DNA from 4 places in the Pseudoalteromonas sp. SG44-5 genome. Region 1 is predicted to be linked to each of the others. Evidence: predicted binding sites of a transcription regulator. Region 1 holds the regulator's gene; each other region holds the start of a gene.
What was found. Region 1 encodes sigma-54, which starts transcription at its own class of promoters, with help from an activator protein. Its sites were predicted from a motif close to GTTGGCACGNNNNTNGNNT; they were not measured.

Region 1 (5,450 bases):
AGCAACTCGCTGGGTTATTTACCGATGGTGATTTACGCCGTATTTTAGAGCAACGCGTTGATATTCATACCACGTCAATAGATGCAGTAATGACTAAATCGTGTACCACGGCAACCCAAGATATGCTTGCTGCGCAAGCGCTTAATATTATGGAACATAAACGCATTAATGGCTTAATTATTATTAATGAGCATAATCAGCCTATTGGGGCACTCAATATGCAAGACCTACTTAAAGCAGGAGTATTATAAATGCAATTTGAAGAACTCTATCAAGCGCTAAGTGATGACGCTAAAGCGCGCGCAAAAAAAGTAAAACTACTTATATGCGACATTGATGGCGTATTTTCTGATGGCCGAATTTATCTTGGCAACCAAGGTGAAGAGCTAAAAGCATTTAATACAAAAGATGGCTTTGGTATTAAAGCACTTATTAACAGCGGCTTTGAAGTAGCGGTTATTACCGGCAGGCACTCGCAAATAGTACAACAACGTATGACCAGCTTAACCGTGCAGCATATTTATCAAGGTCAAGAAAACAAGCTTATTGCCTACCAAGAACTTAAAAACAAGCTTAATTTGAGCGATGAGCAAATTGCTTATATTGGTGATGACGGCCCTGATATGCCTGTTATGGAGTTAGTTGGCTTTGCAGTCGCAGTAAACGACGCGCACCCACTAATTAAACGCTTAGCACATTACACTACGCAAATGCCGGGTGGTTTTGGTGCAGTAAGAGAGCTAACCGACTTACTTATGCTTGAAAACAATAAACCATTAACTAGCCAAGGCACCAGTTCATGAATATAGCGCGCATAGTCTTAAGCGTTTTATTCATCACCTGTATGGTTTGGCTTTGGTACCCTTATTTTACTCAGGTAAATACGGTTGCTAAAGCCGACTCAGAAGTAATAGCTAAACCCGATTACACCGCCATTGAGCTAAAACAAACAGCTTTTGACGAAAACGGTGAAATTAGCCATAAAGTAACTGCGGTTAAAACGGAGCTTTACGAGCAGCTAGGATTTACCTTATTCGAAAAACCTACTTTCATATTGTACGACGACAGACAAAAAACGTGGCGTATCAATGCTGATGAAGCAACACTTTACGATGAAAGACAATTAATTTTAGAGGGTAATGTAACTGCCCAAAACTTAATTGATGGCGCAATGATAGACAAAATTACCGCCGACAATATTCAAGTAGATATAATGCTACTCACTATGCGCAGCGAACAGCCCGTTATTATAACTGGACCGAATTTAAAGATCACCGGTAAAGGCCTTGAAGCCAATTTAACAACCGAGGTGATAAAACTAATTAACCATACGCGAACACTATATTATGACCAATAACCTTGCAAAAATACTTATTATTCCATCGCTTATACTTGTATTTAATAGTAATGCGGCAGAGCAAAGTACTTCCCCATTAGCTAATCAAATTTCTATTAGTGCTGACCGCCAAGAAGGCCAACTAAAAGAAAACGTTGGTATTTTTGAGAAAAACGTCGAGATAATTCACGGTAATCGTCGTATCACCGCCGATCGTTTAGAAGTACATAAGCGCGACGAACTTGGCGATAATAAACAACTATTAATTGCCACGGGCAGCCCTGCATATTTTGAAGAAAAGCAAGCAGATGGCACTGTCATGAGCGCCAGCGCTAACGAAGTACGTTACGATGTAGCGAAACGTTTTTTAACCCTGGTAGGAGATGCAAACATTTCTCAAGCTGGGCAAAAAATTACGGCTAAAAGCATCACCTATGATATAGAGCAACAGCTTATAAGTGCTGAAAAAGATGAAAACTCAACTGATCGGGTACACACTATTTTAGTGCCTGTAGACGTAAAAAAAGAACAAAAACTCAATAAAGGTCAGCCATGAGTACATTAAAAGCAGAGCTATTAGCAAAAAGCTATAAAGGCCGTGAAGTTGTTAAAAATGTAGGACTTGAAGTAAAAGCTGGCAGCATTGTTGGTTTACTTGGCCCAAATGGCGCAGGTAAAACCACTACCTTTTACATGATTGTAGGCTTAGTACCTAGCGACAAAGGTAAAATATTAATTGATGATAACGATATTACCTTACTTCCTATGCACAGCCGTGCTCGTTTAGGTATTGGTTATTTACCACAAGAATCTTCTATTTTTAGAAAGCTCACTGTGTATCAAAATTTAATGGCTATTTTAGAAACGCGTAAGCAACTAAATAAACAAGCCAGGGAAGAAACCCTAAATAGTTTATTGGACGAATTTAGCCTGCAACATATTCGCGACAGCTTAGGTATGGCGCTATCTGGTGGTGAACGTCGCCGCGTAGAAATAGCACGTGCTTTAGCTGCAGATCCTAAATTTATATTGCTTGATGAGCCCTTTGCTGGCGTGGATCCTATTTCAGTACTCGATATTAAAAAAATTATAGAACACCTTAAAAATCGTGGTATTGGCGTACTAATTACCGACCACAATGTAAGGGAAACCCTTGATGTTTGTGAAAAAGCCTACATTGTTTCTCATGGGGAGCTAATTGCATCTGGTACTCCTGAATTTGTATTAAACGATAAAACAGTACGTGATGTTTATTTAGGCGAGCAGTTCAAACTGTAATATTTATGTTATTACTATAAGCATCTGCTAAGATTAATCATATCAATTTATAAGGATTGTTAGAGATAAATGAGGCAATCATTACAGCTGCGCATGGGCCAGCAACTTACAATGACTCCGCAACTGCAACAGGCTATTCGCTTATTGCAGCTTAGTACCTTGGATCTCCAGCAAGAAATACAAGAAGCACTTGATAGCAACCCATTACTTGAAGTTGATGAACAAGATTACACGGAAGAATCAGCAGGTAAAAACGAGCAAAAAGCAGATGACATTACTGTTAGCGCCTCTGCTGACGACACCCCAAGCGAGTATGAGCAAGATAGCGGTGAAGCACTAAATAAAGACACCATAAGCGACGACATGGCCATGGATGTATCATGGGATGAATATATGAGCGCAGCGCCTGCCTCTTCATCAGGGCCAATGCCTGAAGATGAATCTATTTATCAAGGTGCATCAACCGAAACCCTGCATGAATACTTAATGTGGCAATTACAGCTCACCCCTTTTAGCCCTACCGACGAAGCTATTGCCATAGCTATCGTTGAAGCCGTAGATGACTCTGGTATTTTAACCCTCAGTTGCGAAGACCTTTTAGCAAGCTTTAACCAAGAAACTGACGACGAACACGAAGTAGAACTAGATGAAATAGAAGCAGTGCTAAAGCGCATTCAATTATTTGATCCTGTTGGTATTGCAGCTCGCAGCTTGCAAGAATGCTTATGCATTCAATTAAATCAATTTGATAAAGACACCCCTTATATTAACGAAACAAAAATGGTGTTAACTGATCATATCGATTTACTCGCTGCTCGCGACTATCGTACGTTAATGAAAAAAACTAAGCTCAAAGAAGAAGAGCTTAAAGAAATAATGACACTTATTCATACGCTTAATCCTAAGCCTGCGGATACTATTGTCAGAGAAGAGTCTGAATACGTTATACCTGACGTGTCTGTTAAAAAAATAAAAGGCCGCTGGGTGGTAGAGCTAAACCCTGATAGCATGCCAAAAATACGTGTTAACAGCCAATATGCGGCTATGTCTCGTACAGTAAAATCCAGCGGTGACAGCCAATTTATTCGCTCGCACTTACAAGAAGCTAAATGGTTTATTAAAAGCCTAGAAAGTAGAAACGAAACACTCCTGAAAGTAACTAATTGTATTGTTAAGCAGCAACAAGCGTTTTTTGAACATGGCCCAGAAGCCATGAAACCTATGGTATTAAACGATGTTGCCGAAATAGTTGAAATGCACGAGTCGACTATTTCACGGGTCACTACGCAAAAATATATGCACACTCCACGTGGCATTTTTGAGCTTAAGTACTTTTTTTCAAGCCATGTAAGCACCGAAAATGGTGGCGAATGTTCATCAACTGCCATACGTGCCCTGATTAAAAAGTTGATAGCTGCAGAAAACTTAGCCAAACCATTGAGTGATAGCAAGATTGCAGATATATTGGCTGAGCAAGGAATTAAAGTAGCTAGACGGACAATTGCAAAATATCGCGAATCTCTGGCTATTCCCCCGTCGAATCAACGTAAAAGCTTGATTTAAGACGTACAACAAAGAGGAAAATGCTGATGCAACTAAACTTAACTGGTCGTCATGTAGACATTACAGACTCATTAAGAGACTATGTAAATAATAAATTTGCAAAGCTGCAAAGACACTCAGATCACATAACTAATGTGCATGTTATTCTCGATGTAGAAAAATTAAGTCAAAAAGCTGAAGCAACAATTTTTGTAAGTGGCGCTGAGCTATTTGCATCGACCGAACACCAAGATATGTACGCTGCCATTGACTCGTTGATTGACAAACTCGATCGTCAAGTAATTAAACACAAAGAGAAGTTTGCTCGACACTAACACTATGAAATTAAGCTCACTTATATGCCAGGACTGCAGCAAAGCTGTGGTCCTTTTTAATAGTAAAAAAAGAATTTTAGAATTCATCAGTGAACTCGCGCATAAAAAAATGCCGTATTTACCTCAGCAAGATATTCTCACTGCTTTATTGGCAAGAGAAAAGCTAGGTAGTACCGGTATTGGCCGAGGAATAGCAATTCCACATGGCCGTATGAGCGGGGCACAAGAGCCTCTTGCCTTAATTTTAATAAGCGAAACCGCTATTAATTTTGATGCAATTGATAATCGTCCAGTTGATATTTTTGTTGCGCTTATAGTGCCCGATGGCGATAACCAGCAGCACTTGAAAACACTAGCCACAATAGCTGATAAACTAAACGATAAAGAGTTTTGTAAGCAATTGCGTGCGGCAAAGTCTGATGAAGCGTTATACCAAGTTATTTTGGATCAATCCTAGTTACTAATAAAGGGGTGGTAAATGGAATTAATTATTATAAGTGGCCGTTCAGGTTCTGGTAAGTCAGTTGCTTTACGTGTTGTAGAAGATTTAGGTTACTATTGTGTAGATAATATTCCGGTAAATTTGCTGCCTTCATTAGTGCGCAGTGTCTCTGATAACTACGATAAAATAGCCGTTAGTATAGACGTGCGTAACCTGCCTAAAGACCAGCAGCAGTTTAACGATATCCTTGAGTACTTGCCCGACTTTGCTAAACCAACGTTATTTTATTTAGATAGCGACGATCAAACGTTAATCCGCCGTTATTCAGAAACACGTCGTTTGCACCCGCTTTCGATTGATTCGCTACCGCTAGATTTAGCAATAAAAAAAGAAAAAGAATTACTCGATGTACTCGTAACGCGGGCTGATCATGTCATTGATACAACCGATTTAAGTGTGCATCAACTTGCTGAATCTATGCGTGAAACCATACTCGGTAAAAAAGACAAACAGCTTA
Region 2 (5,450 bases), on a different contig from region 1:
TTGGCATGGAACGCCATTTTACGCTCATCAATTTCTACATTTAAGCGATTTATATTATCTTTTAATGTTTGATTGAGTAGCTTTTCTTGTTTTGTCGCACTGTCTAAATATGCATAGGAGGCATCTAGTTGCCTGATTGAATTTATTAGCACGCTTATAACCAGAGGCGATACCACAGAGGTAAAAAATACCACTGCTAATATATCAACAAGATTAACTTCTCCAACGGCAACATAATAAAACATACTTGATAAAACAAGCGAAACTGCCAATAACAAAGCATAGCAAATGGCTGCAGTTTTAAACTCACCAAACCGAGTTATTAAACTAGAAAGAACTCGAGCCCAAGGGCTCAAAGAGGAATCGGTCATATATCAGTGTGTCTCTTAGCTTAATTACAAAAAGGTTTAAATTGCATGTTATGGTTAATTTTAGCATTTTCTATCAGCTATTTTCATGTTGTGCGATAAAAACTCTAATATTTATTGTTTGAATCATTAGCTGGCTACAACTCATCATTCCAGCAATAAATTATTTAGTGTAAAATGCGGCGCTTTATTATTGCTAATAACGAGTAACACACCATGCAAACTAATATGCCCGATATAGCTAACACGGCTCCCGCCTTACAAACTGGTACATTAGACTGGGTGGGAATGGGTGAAATTGAACTGCCATTTATTTTTGAGTCGCATGGCATAACGCCAGTTACTGTTAATGCTAAAGCCCGCGCTTTTGTAAACTTACACAAAGAAGATGCAAAAGGCATTCATATGTCGCGCTTATTTTTAGCGCTCGACACGCTCTCTACTGAGCAGCAAGTTAATCCTCAAACATTAGCTCAAGCGCTCGATTTTTTTATTAGTAGCCACGAAGGCTTAAGTGATAAAGCACTTATAGAATTTAAGTTTGAATTACCACTGCGCCGTAAATCGTTATTAAGCGGCAAGGCTGGCTGGAAAAGTTACCCCGTTATATTAACCAGCACAATTGAACAAGGTGTTATTAATTACGAGCTAAGTGTTGATGTAACCTATTCATCAACTTGCCCATGTTCAGCGGCACTTGCGCGTCAGCTGATACAAAATGCATTTGCCGAAAAATTCAGTCAAGAAACCCTCAGTCAAAAAGAAGCACTAGAATGGCTAGGTACTACGCAAGGTATTGTAGCCACCCCACACTCGCAGCGCTCAATTGCTAATGTAAAAGTAAAGCTCGACAGTAATATTACTCAATTTGACGTAGTTAATTTAATTAACACGATTGAAGATGAATTAAAAACGCCAGTACAAGCGGCAGTGAAACGTGAAGATGAACAAGAGTTTGCCCGCCTAAATGGTCAAAATTTAATGTTTTGTGAAGATGCTGCTCGTAAAATTAAAGCGCTACTAGAAACACAGCAATACAGTGATTACTGGTTACAAATAAATCATTACGAATCGCTGCATGCGCACGACGCACTCGCTATTGCAGTTAAAGGCGTTGCTGGCGGTTATAGAGCTTAAGTTCTTATTTTGCAGTGTTCAATATCCATACGGGAACATACTACTTAACTAACTAATTTAGGCACGTTAATTGCTTTACTTAAGCAGTGTCAATTTGTTGTTATGGAGTTACCGTATGGAATTCGCTTTATTATCAATTTTAGTATTAGTTGTTGGGGCCTCTGTTGTTGCGTCAAAGTTTAACGATGATGGCGGAAACCCTTATCCTTTTACCCGCAAGCAAAATGTATTTACTCAAGTAGAAAGTGCTTTTTTAAATTTATTAGAACGCGCAGTGGGCGATCAGTATAAAATTGTTAGTCGTGTAAAACTAATCGACGTGATTGATTGCAAACAAGGTTTATCGGCAAAGTCTAAGCGTGCAGCAATGGCTAAAGCTAAAAATAAACAGCTTGATTTTGTGCTAGTCGATAAAGAAAAAATGACCATAGTGGCAGCCGTAGACTTAGTAAACAATGCCAATAAAGATGGCCATAAAGCACAACGCGACTGGTTTGTTAATGGCGCATTAGAGGCCGCTGGCATCCCGCATATTCGTATGAAAGTAAAATCAGGCTATCGCCCAAGTGAAGTACGCGACGCTATTATGTTTAAACTCGGCAAACCTGCGGCTACGCAAACAGCTCGCCCTATTCGTACCCGAGTTCAAAAACCAGCGGTGCTATCACCTTCTCAAGCTAAAGCGCACTCTACAGCACTAGCCGAAATTTAACGTAAATAACATAATAAAAAGCGAGCAAAGTAAAACTGCTCGCTTTTTTGTTTTTTAGCGCTAACTTCACGTATAATCAGCGCATTCAAACTCAGGAACTTAACACTATGAATGTTGGTATTATTGGCGCAATGGAGCCAGAAGTTAAAATTTTGCGCGAAGCAATGCAAAATCCACAAACTTTAACTAAAGCTGGTTTTACTTTTTATACCGGTGAATTAGCAGGTAACACAGTAACATTGGTTCAATCTGGTATTGGTAAAGTAGCATCAACTATTGCAACTACATTACTTATTGACAACTTCGCCCCTGATTGCGTAATTAACACCGGCTCTGCCGGCGGCTTTGATCCGTCATTAAATGTGGGCGATGTAGTTATTTCGTCAGAAGTTCGTCATCATGATGTTGATGTAACTGCCTTTGGTTACGAAATAGGTCAAGTACCACAAATGCCAGCAGGTTTTGCAGCACACCCTAAATTAGTGGCTGCCGCAGAGCAAACTATTGCGCAAATTAGTGACGTAAAAACCTTAGTTGGTTTAATTTGTACCGGCGACATATTTATGTGTGACCCAATACGTATTGAAAAAGCCCGTAGCGACTTTCCTACAATGCTTGCAGTAGAAATGGAAGGGGCATCAATTGCGCAAACCTGTCATACACTTAATACACCGTTTGTGGTTATTCGCTCGATGTCAGATATTGCCGGCAAAGAGTCGCCGCAGTCGTTTGAAGAATACCTAGAAACAGCATCAATCAATTCATCTAAAATGGTAGTGGCGTTACTTGAAAAGCTAACGGCAGTTTCACTGTAAATGCTCAGCAATATGGTTCAAAATCACTTGGACTTTATTGTATTTATAATGGCGCTCCTTGCTGAGCGCTTTTTACCACTTGTTAGTTGGTATCATCCTAACACCGCTTTAACGGCTATTTTTAGCGCTATTGGTAAGCGTATTTATAAAGCAGCAGAACCCAATAGCTATCAATATTTAGCCGCAGCCCTTGCCAGTACACTTATTTTAAGTGTGGTACTTATTATTATTGTATTACTACTGGAATTTGCATTTTACCCTGAATTACTCGCCGGGCTTATTTTATATTTATGCCTTGAGAGTAAAGCTATTGATAAAAAAGCACTACGTATTGCTAAGCTTACCAAACAAAATCAAAAATCTGCCGCCCGTGAGCTATTAAAGCCATTAGTAGCCCGAGATGTTACTAAACTCTCTGGTGCAGGCATAATTAAAGCCTTAATAGAGAGCCTAATATTACGTACTGCAAGATATTACTTTGTGGTGATATTTGTTTTTTTAGTACTTGGCCCTATTGCAGCGCTTGCCTATCGATTACTTACTTTAATTGAGCAGGCATGGCGCAGTAACATTAAACCCAACAGCCCTTTTTTAAAGCCGCTTAAAATTACCTTGTTTATTATTGAATTTATTCCTATGCGCTTATTGGCACTGACTATTGCAGCCAGTAAAGCGAGCAAGCTAAGCATGCATTATATAAAGCATTATGGCAGGCACTTTTATCAAACTAATACCGGGTGGCTTTTAAGCACTTGCTCTGCATCATTAGGCGTACAACTAGGCGGGCCTGCAGTGTATTTTGGCGAACGTTTTAACAAAATGCGTATTGGTACCGAACGCCTCCCTATTGCTGAGGACGTGCCGATTACTATTAATAGACTAAATCAAGCGCGGGTATTTTGGTTACTGGTCGTTGTTTGCATAGAAATACTTAAAAACATTTAGCTAAGGGCGAGTTACACACCTATTATTAAAAATACAAAAAATATAAGCACAAAAAAACCAGCCGTGGCTGGTTTTTAGCGTTTTACCGTTTAGCTTTACGCTACAGTAATATTTGCAAACTTACGCTTACCTACTTGGTAAATAGCCGTACTGCCTTTTGCTATTTCAAGTTTAGTGTCTGTAATTTTATCTTCGCCGTTGAGCTTAACTGCACCTTGCTTAATCATGCGCATTGCTTCTGATGTACTAGCAACTAAGTTAGCTTCTTTAAGCAAGTTAGCAATTAAAATGCTGTCTTGCTCAATGGTTACTGTTAGTTCAGGTATTTCATCCGGCAGAGCTTTTTTCTGAAAGCGCTGAATAAAGTCATCATGAGCTGCTTGTGCATCGGCTTCACTATGAAAGCGCGCAATAAGCTCTTTTGCTAACTCAATTTTAATATCACGAGGATTTGTACCTTGCTCTACACGCTCTTTTTGCGCGTTAATACCAGCAATCGACAGCCCGCTTAATAAGTCGTAGTAACGCCACATTAGCACATCACTAATCGACATTATTTTACCAAACATATCGTTAGGCGCATCGGTAATACCTATATAGTTACCCAACGATTTAGACATTTTTTGCACCCCATCGGTGCCCTCTAATAACGGCGTCATTATTACTGTTTGTGGTTTTTGGCCTTCGTCTTTTTGTAGCTCACGACCCATTAGCAGGTTAAAGCGCTGATCAGTACCACCGAGCTCTACATCAGCCTCAAGTGCAACCGAATCCCAACCTTGCACTAACGGATATAAAAACTCATGAATAGCAATAGACTGGCCACTAGCGTAACGCTTTTTAAAATCATCACGCTCTAACATACGCGCAACGGTTTGGCGTGCTGCAAGTTTGATCATTCCAGCTGCGCCTAAATTTTCCATCCAGGTAGAATTAAATGCGACCGTGGTTTTTGCAGGATCAAGAATTTTAAATACTTGCTCTTTATAAGTCTCAGCATTAGCAAGCACGTCTTCGCGAGTAAGCGGCTTACGCGTTACGTTTTTACCTGTTGGGTCGCCAATCATACCGGTAAAGTCACCAATTAAAAATACAACCTCATGACCTAAGTCCTGAAAGGTTTTCATTTTATTAATAAGTACCGTGTGACCTAAGTGTAAATCAGGCGCGGTTGGATCAAAGCCCGCTTTAATTTTTAGTTTTTTTCCAGATTTTAATTTTTCAACTAACTCATCTTCAATTAATATCTCTTCTGTACCGCGTTTTATCTCTGCAAGAGCGGTTTGTAAATCCACTGTGTGTTACTCCAAAAAATTCTGTTAACGAAGGGGTTAATTATTAATATGCTCGCGGCTTATTACTAGATAAGTAGCACTTTTAGAGTCAATAAACCTATGTAACTAAGATAGCAAATTATTACCTAATTAAAACAACTTTTTAAACGATAGCGTCACTAAATAAGGCAAAGCGGCA
Region 3 (5,450 bases), on a different contig from region 1:
TGCTATCATTATTAAATTACCCTTATTTAAAGCTTAGAGGACACTATGCAAGAGCAAATACTGATTGTAGAAGATGAGGTTAAGCTGGCTAACTTAATAAGCGATTTTTTAACAAGCCATCATTACATAACGCATCAAATACATCATGGTAATGAAGTACTACCTTGGCTTGAAATTAACAAGCCTAGTGTGATTTTGCTCGACATAATGCTACCTGGTCAAAGCGGAATTGAATTGTGTAAAGCAATTAGGCAGTTCTCTAATGTGCCTATCATTATGGTGTCGGCAAAGGTAGAGGAGATTGACCGATTACTTGGGCTTGAATTAGGAGCCGATGATTATATTTGTAAGCCTTTTAGTTATGCGGAGCTGGTGGCGCGTGTTAAAGCTATTTTAAGGCGCTTGAATAACGTTGAGCCAAAAACCAATGTTATGCAACTTGATGAAAGCACCTACAGTGTAAAATACAAAGCAGCAAGTATTGAGCTTACCAATGTTGAGTTTCAGTTATTTAAGCCCTTGTTTAACAACCCTAACCGTATTTATTCGCGCGATAGCTTAATGGATACTATGTACGCCGATCAACGTATTGTGAGCCAGCGTACTATTGATAGTCATATAAAAAAATTGCGTAAAAAGCTGGACGAATTAACCAAAACCGACAGCGTTATTCAATCGGTTTATGGTGTTGGTTATCGCTTTGTAAATCCACAGCAGTGTAATTAACAACAAAATGTTTGATTAATTAGCATAATACGATGCGTTAACGTAAGTAATTAATAACCACTTTAGCTTTTTACTCGCATTAGCATTTTGCTATCATTTTAAATTTATGCATTAGCGATATACATTATTTTGACTTCCTCATTATTTGCACATTATTTGCATTTTTACAGCGTAATCTTTTGTTATTAATTAAACAAAAGGTTACGAGCATGAAACACTTATCATCACTTACAATTATTACACTATTGTCGGTTGCTTTTTCAGTAAATGTTGCAGCAAGAGGCAGCGATAGCAAACCACCTAAACCTGATTTTTCAAGCATGGATACCAATGGCGATGGCGTAATTAGCTATGCAGAGTTTAGCGCTAAAAAACCACCACACGGCGAAGACGCACAAACAATTTTTGACGAAATAGATTCAGATGGTAATGGCGAAATTAGTGAGCAAGAAGTAAATGATCATAAACCACCTCGTCGTAAGCGTTGAAAGGATACTGTAATGATTAATAATATTAGCAGTAATTCTGCAAGCCTGGTGCTGCAACAAAGTAGCCAAACCGCAAAGTTAACAACAGCACAAAGTGACTTTGTAAAACAAACACTCGTTGAATTCGATGCCGAAAATTTAACGGCAGAAAACGCGCTAAGTATTCAAGCTGCACTTAAAGAGCAAGGTATAGCGCCAACAAAAGAGTTGGCTGAGCTAATGGACGAGTTGGAGTTTGACGCTAAAAGCATAGGTGATGATGCTCGACCTGAAGGTCAGCGCCCGCCACCACCGCCTAAAAATTCAATTGAGCAAGTAAATACTAAAGATGTAGTTAGTTATTTAGATGAGTTGTTAGCGCAGTATTCAAGCCAGTTAAATGACGAAGATAAAAGTTCTATTTTATCGGCGGTTCAAGAAAAGTTTGCTTTATCACAAGGTGATTCGATACTGAGTGTTAAAGCGTAATTATAAATAAGGCAACACCTAAACTAAAAAATCAGCTATTACAGCTGATTTTTTAGTTTACCAATAACAGCAAGGTTAAAAGTCACTACTACTGTGGCGCTCTGCTAGTTGCTCTTCTTCAGGTCCCCATGTGCGGTTAACGCGACGACCACGTTTTACGCCAGGGCGCTTTGAAACCTGTTTAGCCCAACGTACAACATGAGTGTATGAGGCAACATCTAAAAATTCAGCTGCATCATAAATGTCGCCAAGCACTAAAGAGCCATACCAAGGCCAAATTGCGATATCGGCAATTGAGTACTCATCTCCTGCCATGTATTCGTTTGCACTTAAATGGCGGTTTAGCACGTCAAGCTGGCGCTTGGTTTCCATGGTGAAACGATCAATAGGATATTGCATTTTAGTGGGTGCATAACTATAAAAGTGGCCAAAGCCACCACCTAAGTACGGCGCTGAGCCCATTTGCCAAAATAGCCAGTTACGACATTCAGTTTTAGCTTTTAAATCTTTAGGTATAAGCACATCAAACTTTTCTGCTAGGTATTGCAGTATAGAGCCCGATTCAAAAATACGCGTTGGCGGCGTGGTTGAATGATCCATTAACGCTGGAATTTTTGAATTTGGATTAATATCAACAAAGTCAGAACCAAACTGATCACCATCACCTATGCTGATTAAATATGCGTCGTATTCTGCATCGGTTAAGCCCAGCTCTAACAGCTCTTCAAACATAATAGCGGCTTTTTGACCATTTGGTGTAGCAAGCGAATAAAGCTGAAATGCGTGCTCGCCAATAGGTAAGGTTTTGTCATGAGTTGCGCCGGCAATGGGGCGATTAATGCTGGCAAATTTACCGCCACTCTCACTGTCCCATGTCCAAACTTTGGGTGGGGTGTATTGATTTTGATCACTCATAAAAATAACCTCTGTTTAAATGAAATACATATAAAAAATATATGTATTAATAAATGTGGCCATTAAAATAAATTAAAGGCGAGTTTTTTGACTTTTAAGTTTGTCGGATTTTGCTAATTTATAGCCTAAAAACAATCCGCTCAATGCTCCAAATAAGTGGCTTTCAAACGAAATATGCAAGTGCTGTGGTAGTACACCCCAAACAAATCCGCTGTAAAGTAGGGCAACGACAACAGCAATAACAATGGATTTAAATGAACGTCTAATTACGCCATAGCAAAGTATAAAACCCCACAACCCATATATAACGCCACTTAAACCAACATGAATATTACTACGACCAAGTGCCCATACTAAAAAACCACCTACTAATGCGGTAAAAATAAATACGTTATAAAAACGCTTAACGCTGTATTGGCAAATCAACCAACTTAAAACCATAAAAGGCAGCATGTTACTGGCAAAGTGCCACCAACTGCCATGTAAAAATGGCGCGCTCAGTATGCCAATTAAGCCATTAATGCTGCGCGGATAAATGCCAAAACCATTAAGATTAATGCCAGGTAAGCTATTAATTAGCTGTAAAACAAAGCAAATTGTAACAATACTAAAAATAGCGAAGCGTTTGCTTGTTAGTAATGACCGTGTGGTTGCCATATAATCGTCCTAGTTGAGCTTAATAGTTGCCAGTATAGGAATTGTATTTGCTAATGCAAAGCAATTAAAAAAGCACAGCATTAAATGCTGTGCTTTTTACTTATAAATCGTTATTAACCTAGTTTGGTTAGTAGCTTTTTAGCAGCAAGTTCTGAGCTTGCTGGGTTTTGACCGGTAATTACTAGGCCATCTTCGAGTACAAGTACACCCCAGTCATCCGTTTTTTGATAGTCGCCGCCTTTTTTAATCAGTTCGTCTTCTACTAAAAACGGCACTATGTCGGTAAGTTGTACTGCCGCTTCTTCACTGTTAGTAAAACCAGTTACTTTTTTACCAGCAACAAGTGCATTACCATCGGCATCTTTAGTATTCAAAAATACGGCACTGGCATGACAAACAGCCGCTACTGGCTTTTGCTCTTTAATAAAGCTTTCAATAAGTGCAATAGAGTCGGTGTTTTCTACTAAGTCCCATAGTGGGCCGTGGCCGCCTGGGTAAAATACCGCGTCAAAATCTGTCGAATTTACATCACTAAGCACTTTGGTATTGGCCATTAATGCTTGTGCGGCGCTGTCTGCGTCGTAGCGTTTAGTTGCATCAGTTTGAAAATCAGCAAGAGTACTTGTAGGGTCTATCGGGGGCTGGCCGCCATTTGGCGATGCAAGAGTGACTTCAACGGCTGCATCTCTAAATGCGTAATAAGGGGCTGCGAATTCTTCTACCCAAAAACCTGTTTTTTCACCTGTGTTGCCCAATTCTGCATGTGAGGTTAAAACCATAAGTATTTTTTTAGCCATTAGAATATTCCTTTTGATGATTTAAATTAGTTAACTTTGCTACCAACTACTATATGCACTAATAATGCTTTAAACAACGATGATAAATTTAACTTTATTGGTTCAATAATTGATACAATAATGCAGTGGATTTAGGAGATGTTATGAAAGTGTCGTTTGAGCAGTTAAAAAGTATGGTGGTGTTTGCACAAATTGTAGAGCAGGGTAGTTTAACCGCTGCGGCTAAGCATTTAGGTTTAACGCGTGCGGTGGCAAGTTACCATTTAAAAAAATTAGAAACCCAACTTGAAATTACCCTACTAAATCGCTCAACACGCACTATGGCATTAACAGAGGCGGGAGTGGCGTATTACGAGCGCTGCAGAATAATTACTGAGCAAGCCAATGCGGCAAATCAACAAATAGAAAATATAAAAAGTGAGCCTCAGGGGCTGCTCAAAATTAGTTGTCCGGTAAATGTAGGGATGCAATTAATAGTGCCTGCTATTAATAGCTTTAAACGCCAATACCCCAAAATTAACATAGACCTACAACTTAGCGATGATGTAGTTGATATTATAAAGCATGGTTTTGATTTTGCCATTCGTGGGGTGGCGCTAAGCGACTCTAATTTACAAGCAACGAAACTCACAACAATGAGTACCTGTATTTGTGGCTCGCCAGATTACTTTGCTCATTTTGGCAAACCTAAAAACCCTGTTGAGTTAGCTCAGCATCAATGGGTGGTGTATCAATTGGGCAGTAAAACGTTAACCCTTTCAAAAGAAGGTAAAAAACACGACATTACAATGCAAGGCGGTTTAAGTACCAATAACGCTGCTGCCCGTACTGCTTTTGTTGAAGCCGGGCATGGCATAGGCCGTATTCCACTGTACGATGCGTGGCCTAAAGTGCAAGCAGGGTTGCTAGAAATTATATTAGACGATTACAAAAGCAAAGATATTGAGCTTTATGGGGTGTTTCCGCCAGGCGCAGCAGGCTCTAAAAAATTGCGGCTATTTATAGATTATTTAAAAGCCTACTTTGTAAAACAACATACTGCTTTAGGCATGCTAAAAAATATTTAACATGAACGCTGGTTAAAAGATTTATTATCCAGCGTTTGGATTAATTTAAACATCTAATTTATAAAGTGCGGTTAAATAATGCCACAGCTTGTTGATACATACTTATTGCAAGCGCTGCATCGTATCGCTCACCTTCGTCGCGCATAAAGGCATGTTGTGCGTTTACTTCTTGCCATTGGTAATTTATACCCGTATTAACGCATTGCTGATAAATTTTAGTGCGGCCTTCTTGCGGCACATGTGGATCTTGTTTACCCCATACAAAGTGAATTTCGCCTTGTACATCAGCCATACGTTCAAATGAGTTATTACCTGGTTTTGCCGGTAATGTA
Region 4 (5,450 bases), on a different contig from region 1:
GCGAATTTGCATACTGCCCATTTCTGGTGGGTCGAGACGAATTTCTGCTACTTTATTATTTATGCTAAGCATAGAGCTCACTCGCTCTTGCAACATTTTTGCCGCGTCACTTTTTATAATATTAAGCGCTTGCATAACACCTGGGTCCAAGCTTGCTTGTTTAACTTGCGCTGTGCTTTGTAATTGCCCAGCCTGCAACGCTTGCATATCAATTATAGTTTGCTCATACCCTACACTATCGTATAGGCCTAAACCATTTACCGTACTGGTAATTTGCGTCAATAATTGTGCTGCTCGGGGTGATAACTGTTCAGTGTTATTTTTTTGCAATGACTCTAACGATTTAGTGAGTTCTTTATCGCTAAGCGCATTTAATGCTGTTTTATCATCTGCAGATATTAATACTTTTTTATCAATCGATGCGCTTAGCTCTGCAATTGTTTGCTTAATACTTGCTAGCTGCTCACCTTGTGGCTGCTCATTTTTAATATAGCTATTTAACTGGCTCAGTAGCGCTTGTTTTTCTGGGGTGGTTAATGCATTTATTTGAGAATTTAAAGCCTGTTTAGCCGTGTCTGCTGCGCTTGCTTTATCACTTTCAACAACATATTGAGTAAGCATTTGCTTTAACGTTGCGAGGTTGTCGTTGCTATTGGGTTTGCTACTTGCCTGCAGCTGAGTAGTTAATTGCTCATGCTGCTCGGGTGTAAGTTTAGCAAGTAACGGATCTGATTTAATTGCTTCGCTATCTTTGCTTAGCAAGTTCATTACTGCGGCATCTACCGATTGTTTTTGCGCTGTTGCATCGCCTTTATTATTTGCCGTAGCCATACTTTGAGATAAGGGCATTAACTTTTCATTTGCCGCTTCAGCGCTTGCTGCAACATCGCTAAACACACCTTTTTGCGGTGCAATTACAATAGGGGCAAGCTGATCATCAGGCTTCCCTTTTAATTGCTTAGCGTCTTCATCTAAAGCCTCGGCTTTAGCATCAGCGTTCTTTTTAACTGAGGTGTCTATAGTGTGCGCAGCGTTTATTTGCGCCAACATACTATCGCCCGAAACAGCATCGTCTTGTGTTTCAGGCTGCTCAGCCTTAGCATTGCTAGCGCCTGCTTTAGCTTTGCTGTTATTATTGTAAGCCGCTTTATTGGCATCTTCTAACTGATAAAAAAAACCAGTATCAGAGTCATCATTACGTCTTGAGTTACTCGTTTGTTTATTAGAGTAAGCGTCTTGCTCAGATACCGCTAACATTGAAATATCATTAATCGTCATAAATCACCTAATATAAAGCGGCAACAAACCACCCAATAATACCTAAAATTATAGTTCACTTAACAACAAAGCAATTAACGTGCCTTTGTTTATAAGGTACAAGCTTTTGTTAAAGCGGTTAAAGTACTCGCTACTTACTAAAGTCGATTGTTGTGTCGTTGAAAAAACTGATTAGCCGAAAATTCATCCAACATTTTTTGCTCATTTTTAGCCACTAGCACATCGGCCTTTAACTGTTGCTTTTCAATTAGTTTAGCGACTGCTTTAGCCTTAATTTGCTGCTTTAACCACAGGGTTTTACGCTGGCTAACCACTTGTTTTGCAGTGTTTACTGTATTGGCTTGCTGGCGAATTGCTTCTTCTATTTTAGCAATAAATGCATGAAACTGACTAAACCCAGCACTTGATAAGCCCGACTGCCCTTTAATGTGTAATTGCTGGGTGTATTCCAATCTAAAGTTATTTAAACCTTGGAGTTTTTGCTGGTTTGCCTGCAAATTTTGATTCGCCTGCAAATAGCTCATCCGCAGCGTTTCTTCTTTATCGTTTTCAATCTTTAGTAATAAATGCAGTTTGTTTTTAGCCATTATGCTTGCCCTAATAACTGCGCTAGCCCTTGCAGGCCGTCGTCGTAACTAATTACATCACGCATGCCTTGCTGTAAAAAGGCATTTACTCTTGGCATCATATTTATGGCTTGATCAAGCATTTGATCTGTCCCTTTTTGATACGCACCTAAGGTGATCATGTCTTTATTTTGCTGGTACATAGAATATACCTGCTTAAGCACTCGCGCTTGTTGCATATGCGTCTCAGATACCACTTGCGGCATTACTCGTGAAATAGATTTTTCTATATCAATTGCCGGATAATGACCGCTGTCGGCCAGTTCCCGCGAAAGTACAATATGGCCGTCGAGTATAGCGCGCGCCGCATCGGCAATGGGGTCTTGCATATCATCGCCTTCACTTAGTACGGTAAAAAAGGCAGTAATAGAGCCTTGCCCTTCTCCGCCGTTACCGGCACGTTCCACCAGCGCTGGCAGTTTTGCAAACACCGAAGGCGGGTAGCCTTTAGTCGCCGGTGGCTCGCCTACTGCAAGTGCTATTTCACGCTGCGCCATGGCATAACGCGTTACCGAATCGAGCAATAACAAAACGTTTAATCCCTGATCGCGAAAGTACTCTGCAATTGTTACCGCACTTTCGCAGCCTTTTAAACGCATTAATGGTGAAGAATCTGCCGGTGCTGCTACAACCACCGAGCGTTTACGCCCCTCAACACCAAGTATTTCTTCAATAAATTCTTTTACTTCGCGGCCACGCTCGCCCACCAGTCCCACCACAATAACATCGGCTTCACTACCACGAGTCATCATACCAAGCAGTACCGACTTACCTACACCCGAGCCTGCAAACAAGCCCATTCGCTGGCCTTGTCCTACTGTTATTACTGAATTTATAGCACGCACGCCTACATCCATAGGCTGGCTTATAGGTCGTCTTGAAAGAGGGTTTATCGGTTTTTGGGCAAACTTAAGATAGTGCTCGGCATTAATTTTACCTAAACCATCAAGAGGACGACCTAAGCCATCAACTACGCGGCCCAGCAAACTCATGCCTACAGGTAAACCTGTGTCGTTAAGTTGGGGGATCACCCGAGCACCAGGGAGCACCCCCGATATATGATCGTTTGGCATTAAATATAAAGTTTGGTCGTTAAAACCAACTATTTCGGCATCAACAAAGCCGTTCATAGTTTCTATTTTACATTGGCTACCTACAGGCGCACGTAAGCCTTTAGCCTCAAGGGTAAGGCCAACTACTCGCGTTAAAATACCCGCTACAGCAAGTGTTGGCGGTTTAATATGCTGTTTGTATTGAGATAAGCGTTCGCTTAATGAAACATCTAAAGCAGACATAACAGACCAATTAAATAGTTAGATACTACTGCTATGCAAAAAACTATCCAATGTTTCTTTGACACGCGTTTTAAGTGTCATATCAAGCGATGATTGCGCCGTTTTAACTTCGCAGCCGCCTCGCTCTAACGTTGGCTCTGCAATCAACTGCCAGTTATTATCTGTCACTGTTTGCTCGCCATAACTTTGCTTTATTAGCTCTAAATCTTCGGGGTGTAAATGAATGCGTACTTTTTCTTGCTCGGTATTAAGCGCATCAATACTGTGTTTAAGGGTGTGTAAAATAACATCAGGAGAGGTTTTTACTTCTTGATAAATAATGGCTTCTGCAAGCATAACGGCTAATTGCACTAATTGCTTTTCAGCTTGCTCATCTACTTTACTTAGCGGCGCGGTTAACCCCTCTAAAATACTACGTAGGCCAGTTAACTGCTCTTCTATTAGTGGTTTTACATCTTCTTGGCCTTGGGTTTTTCCCAGCACTAGGCCCTCTTTGTAGCCAGCTTCTTTACCTTCGGTAACACCTTTATCAAAACCATCTATGTAACCTTGCTCGTGCCCTTGTTTTACACCTTCTTCAAACGCATCTTGTCTAATGCGCTCAAGTTCGGCCATAGTAAGCGCAGGTAACTCAGGTTCTTGCGGCTCTTCAATTAGCGACTCTTCAGCCATTTCTTTTCGATACAACTCAGCAAGCGGTGTACCAAAGGCAGTAGAGCGATTACCAAAGCTTTTTTCATCGGGTGCTACATCAGGAACATCCCAGTGCTTTAATAGTTCATCGGCTTCATCTGCGTGCAGTGGACGCCCTTTGTGCATTGACGATTTAGTCATGGTTTATAAAAACTCCTCGCCGCCGCCGCCGCCAAGCTGTATTTCACCCGAGTCAGACAATCGACGCGCCGTAGAGAGTATTTCTTTTTGCGCTGCTTCTACTTCACTAATACGCACCGGCGCCATTGCCTCTAAGTCATCGGCAAGCATTTCGGCAGCACGTTTAGACATATTACCGAGTATTTTTTCTTTAAGCGCATCGTCTGTGCCTTTAATCGCTTTCATTAGTACGTCTTGTTGTACTTCGCGTAAAATTGCTTGAATACCACGGTCGTCTACGTCCATTAAGTTTTCAAACACAAACATAAGATCTTGAATTTGTTGCGACATTTCTTCGTCATGCTCACGAATAGAGTCCATTAACTGCCCTTCTACGTTGGTATCTAGGTAGTTCATAATATCGGCAGCCGCTTTTAAGCCGCCCATTTTCGCAGCTTGCGCACCCGCTTGGCCAGCAAACTGTTTTTCCATAATTTCGTTAAGCTCTTGCAAGGCAGCTGGCTGCACTTCTTCAAGGTTAGCAATACGCATGGTTAAATCCAGGCGCACTTTATCAGGAAACTGCGCCAGTATTTCGGCAGATTGCTCAGGCTCTAAATAAGATAATACAATGGTTTGAATTTGCGGATGCTCATTACGAATAATGTTAGCTACTTGCTTCGAGTCCATCCACTTTAACGAATCCAGCCCTTTAGCGCCCGATCCCATTACTATTTGGTCAATTAAGCTGGCGGCTTTATCTTCACCTAATGCAGCGGTAAGTGCTTTTTTAATAAAGTCTTCTGATTGAAAACCAATTGTACTAAAGCTTTGAATTTGCTCTATAAATAAATTATGTACTGCGCTTATTTTAGCTTGCGATAGATCCTGCAAACCGGCCATCGCCATACCCACTTTTTGTACCTGTTTGGGCTCTAAGTGTTTGAGTATTTGCGCTGCATCTTCTTCAGATAAACTTAATAGCAGTATGGCCGCTTTATCTACGCCATCTAGCTTATCAACATCGAAAGCTGCTGGGAGTTGTTTTTGGTTTTGATCAGTCATCTTCGGTTAACCACGCTTTCACTACTTGTGATGATAGTTCTGGTTCATTAGCTACAAGGGCACGTACGGCTTTAAGTAAGTCTTCGTCACCATGTAAATCGGGTAGCTGCAGTGTACCATCGCTTGAGAAGCCAACTGAAGCAGAATCAAAGTCTTTATTTAGCATATCTAAGCTATTATCGCCAATATCAACCCCTGAGCTAAGTGCATCTTCATCGTACTCATCAAGCGTGCTGTCTGGGTAAATTAAGCGTTTTAGCATAGGTTTAACTACAGCCATAATCAACACAATAATAACCAATGCAGCCAGTACTAAGCGTACTATTTTCATAAACCAGTCTTGTTCCCATAAAGGTACTTCAAAACTCATATC

Region 2: a site for sigma-54 is predicted at 1,563-1,581, ahead of H5079_RS07475 (DUF2726 domain-containing protein). Genes of this name have one in related genera too.
Region 3: a site for sigma-54 is predicted at 870-888, ahead of H5079_RS14920 (EF-hand domain-containing protein). Genes of this name have one in related genera too.
Region 4: a site for sigma-54 is predicted at 1,347-1,365, ahead of H5079_RS10250 (flagellar hook-length control protein FliK). Genes of this name have one in related genera too.

Annotation. Positions count from the first base shown of each region.
Region 1 covers NZ_JACJES010000006.1:51,601-57,050, reverse strand. The annotation lists gene H5079_RS08880 (KpsF/GutQ family sugar-phosphate isomerase) at 1-251, shown strand, start outside; gene kdsC (3-deoxy-manno-octulosonate-8-phosphatase KdsC) at 252-803, shown strand; gene lptC (LPS export ABC transporter periplasmic protein LptC) at 800-1,357, shown strand; gene lptA (lipopolysaccharide transport periplasmic protein LptA) at 1,347-1,892, shown strand; gene lptB (LPS export ABC transporter ATP-binding protein) at 1,889-2,614, shown strand; gene H5079_RS08855 (RNA polymerase factor sigma-54) at 2,684-4,177, shown strand; gene hpf (ribosome hibernation promoting factor) at 4,204-4,491, shown strand; gene ptsN (PTS IIA-like nitrogen regulatory protein PtsN) at 4,496-4,948, shown strand; gene rapZ (RNase adapter RapZ) at 4,970-5,450, shown strand, end outside.
Region 2 covers NZ_JACJES010000004.1:175,393-180,842, forward strand. The annotation lists gene arcB (aerobic respiration two-component sensor histidine kinase ArcB) at 1-371, opposite strand, end outside; gene folE2 (GTP cyclohydrolase FolE2) at 585-1,505, shown strand; gene H5079_RS07475 (DUF2726 domain-containing protein) at 1,621-2,217, shown strand; gene mtnN (5'-methylthioadenosine/S-adenosylhomocysteine nucleosidase) at 2,325-3,032, shown strand; gene H5079_RS07485 (cobalamin biosynthesis protein) at 3,033-3,977, shown strand; gene tyrS (tyrosine--tRNA ligase) at 4,073-5,272, opposite strand.
Region 3 covers NZ_JACJES010000019.1:33,550-38,999, reverse strand. The annotation lists gene H5079_RS14930 (ATP-binding protein) at 1-37, shown strand, start outside; gene H5079_RS14925 (response regulator) at 46-726, shown strand; gene H5079_RS14920 (EF-hand domain-containing protein) at 936-1,214, shown strand; gene H5079_RS14915 (hypothetical protein) at 1,227-1,682, shown strand; gene yghU (glutathione-dependent disulfide-bond oxidoreductase) at 1,758-2,597, opposite strand; gene H5079_RS14905 (rhomboid family intramembrane serine protease) at 2,670-3,254, opposite strand; gene H5079_RS14900 (type 1 glutamine amidotransferase domain-containing protein) at 3,368-4,051, opposite strand; gene H5079_RS14895 (LysR family transcriptional regulator) at 4,195-5,118, shown strand; gene H5079_RS14890 (dienelactone hydrolase family protein) at 5,177-5,450, opposite strand, start outside.
Region 4 covers NZ_JACJES010000007.1:157,726-163,175, forward strand. The annotation lists gene H5079_RS10250 (flagellar hook-length control protein FliK) at 1-1,278, opposite strand, end outside; gene fliJ (flagellar export protein FliJ) at 1,416-1,865, opposite strand; gene fliI (flagellar protein export ATPase FliI) at 1,865-3,199, opposite strand; gene fliH (flagellar assembly protein FliH) at 3,218-4,033, opposite strand; gene fliG (flagellar motor switch protein FliG) at 4,037-5,077, opposite strand; gene fliF (flagellar basal-body MS-ring/collar protein FliF) at 5,070-5,450, opposite strand, start outside.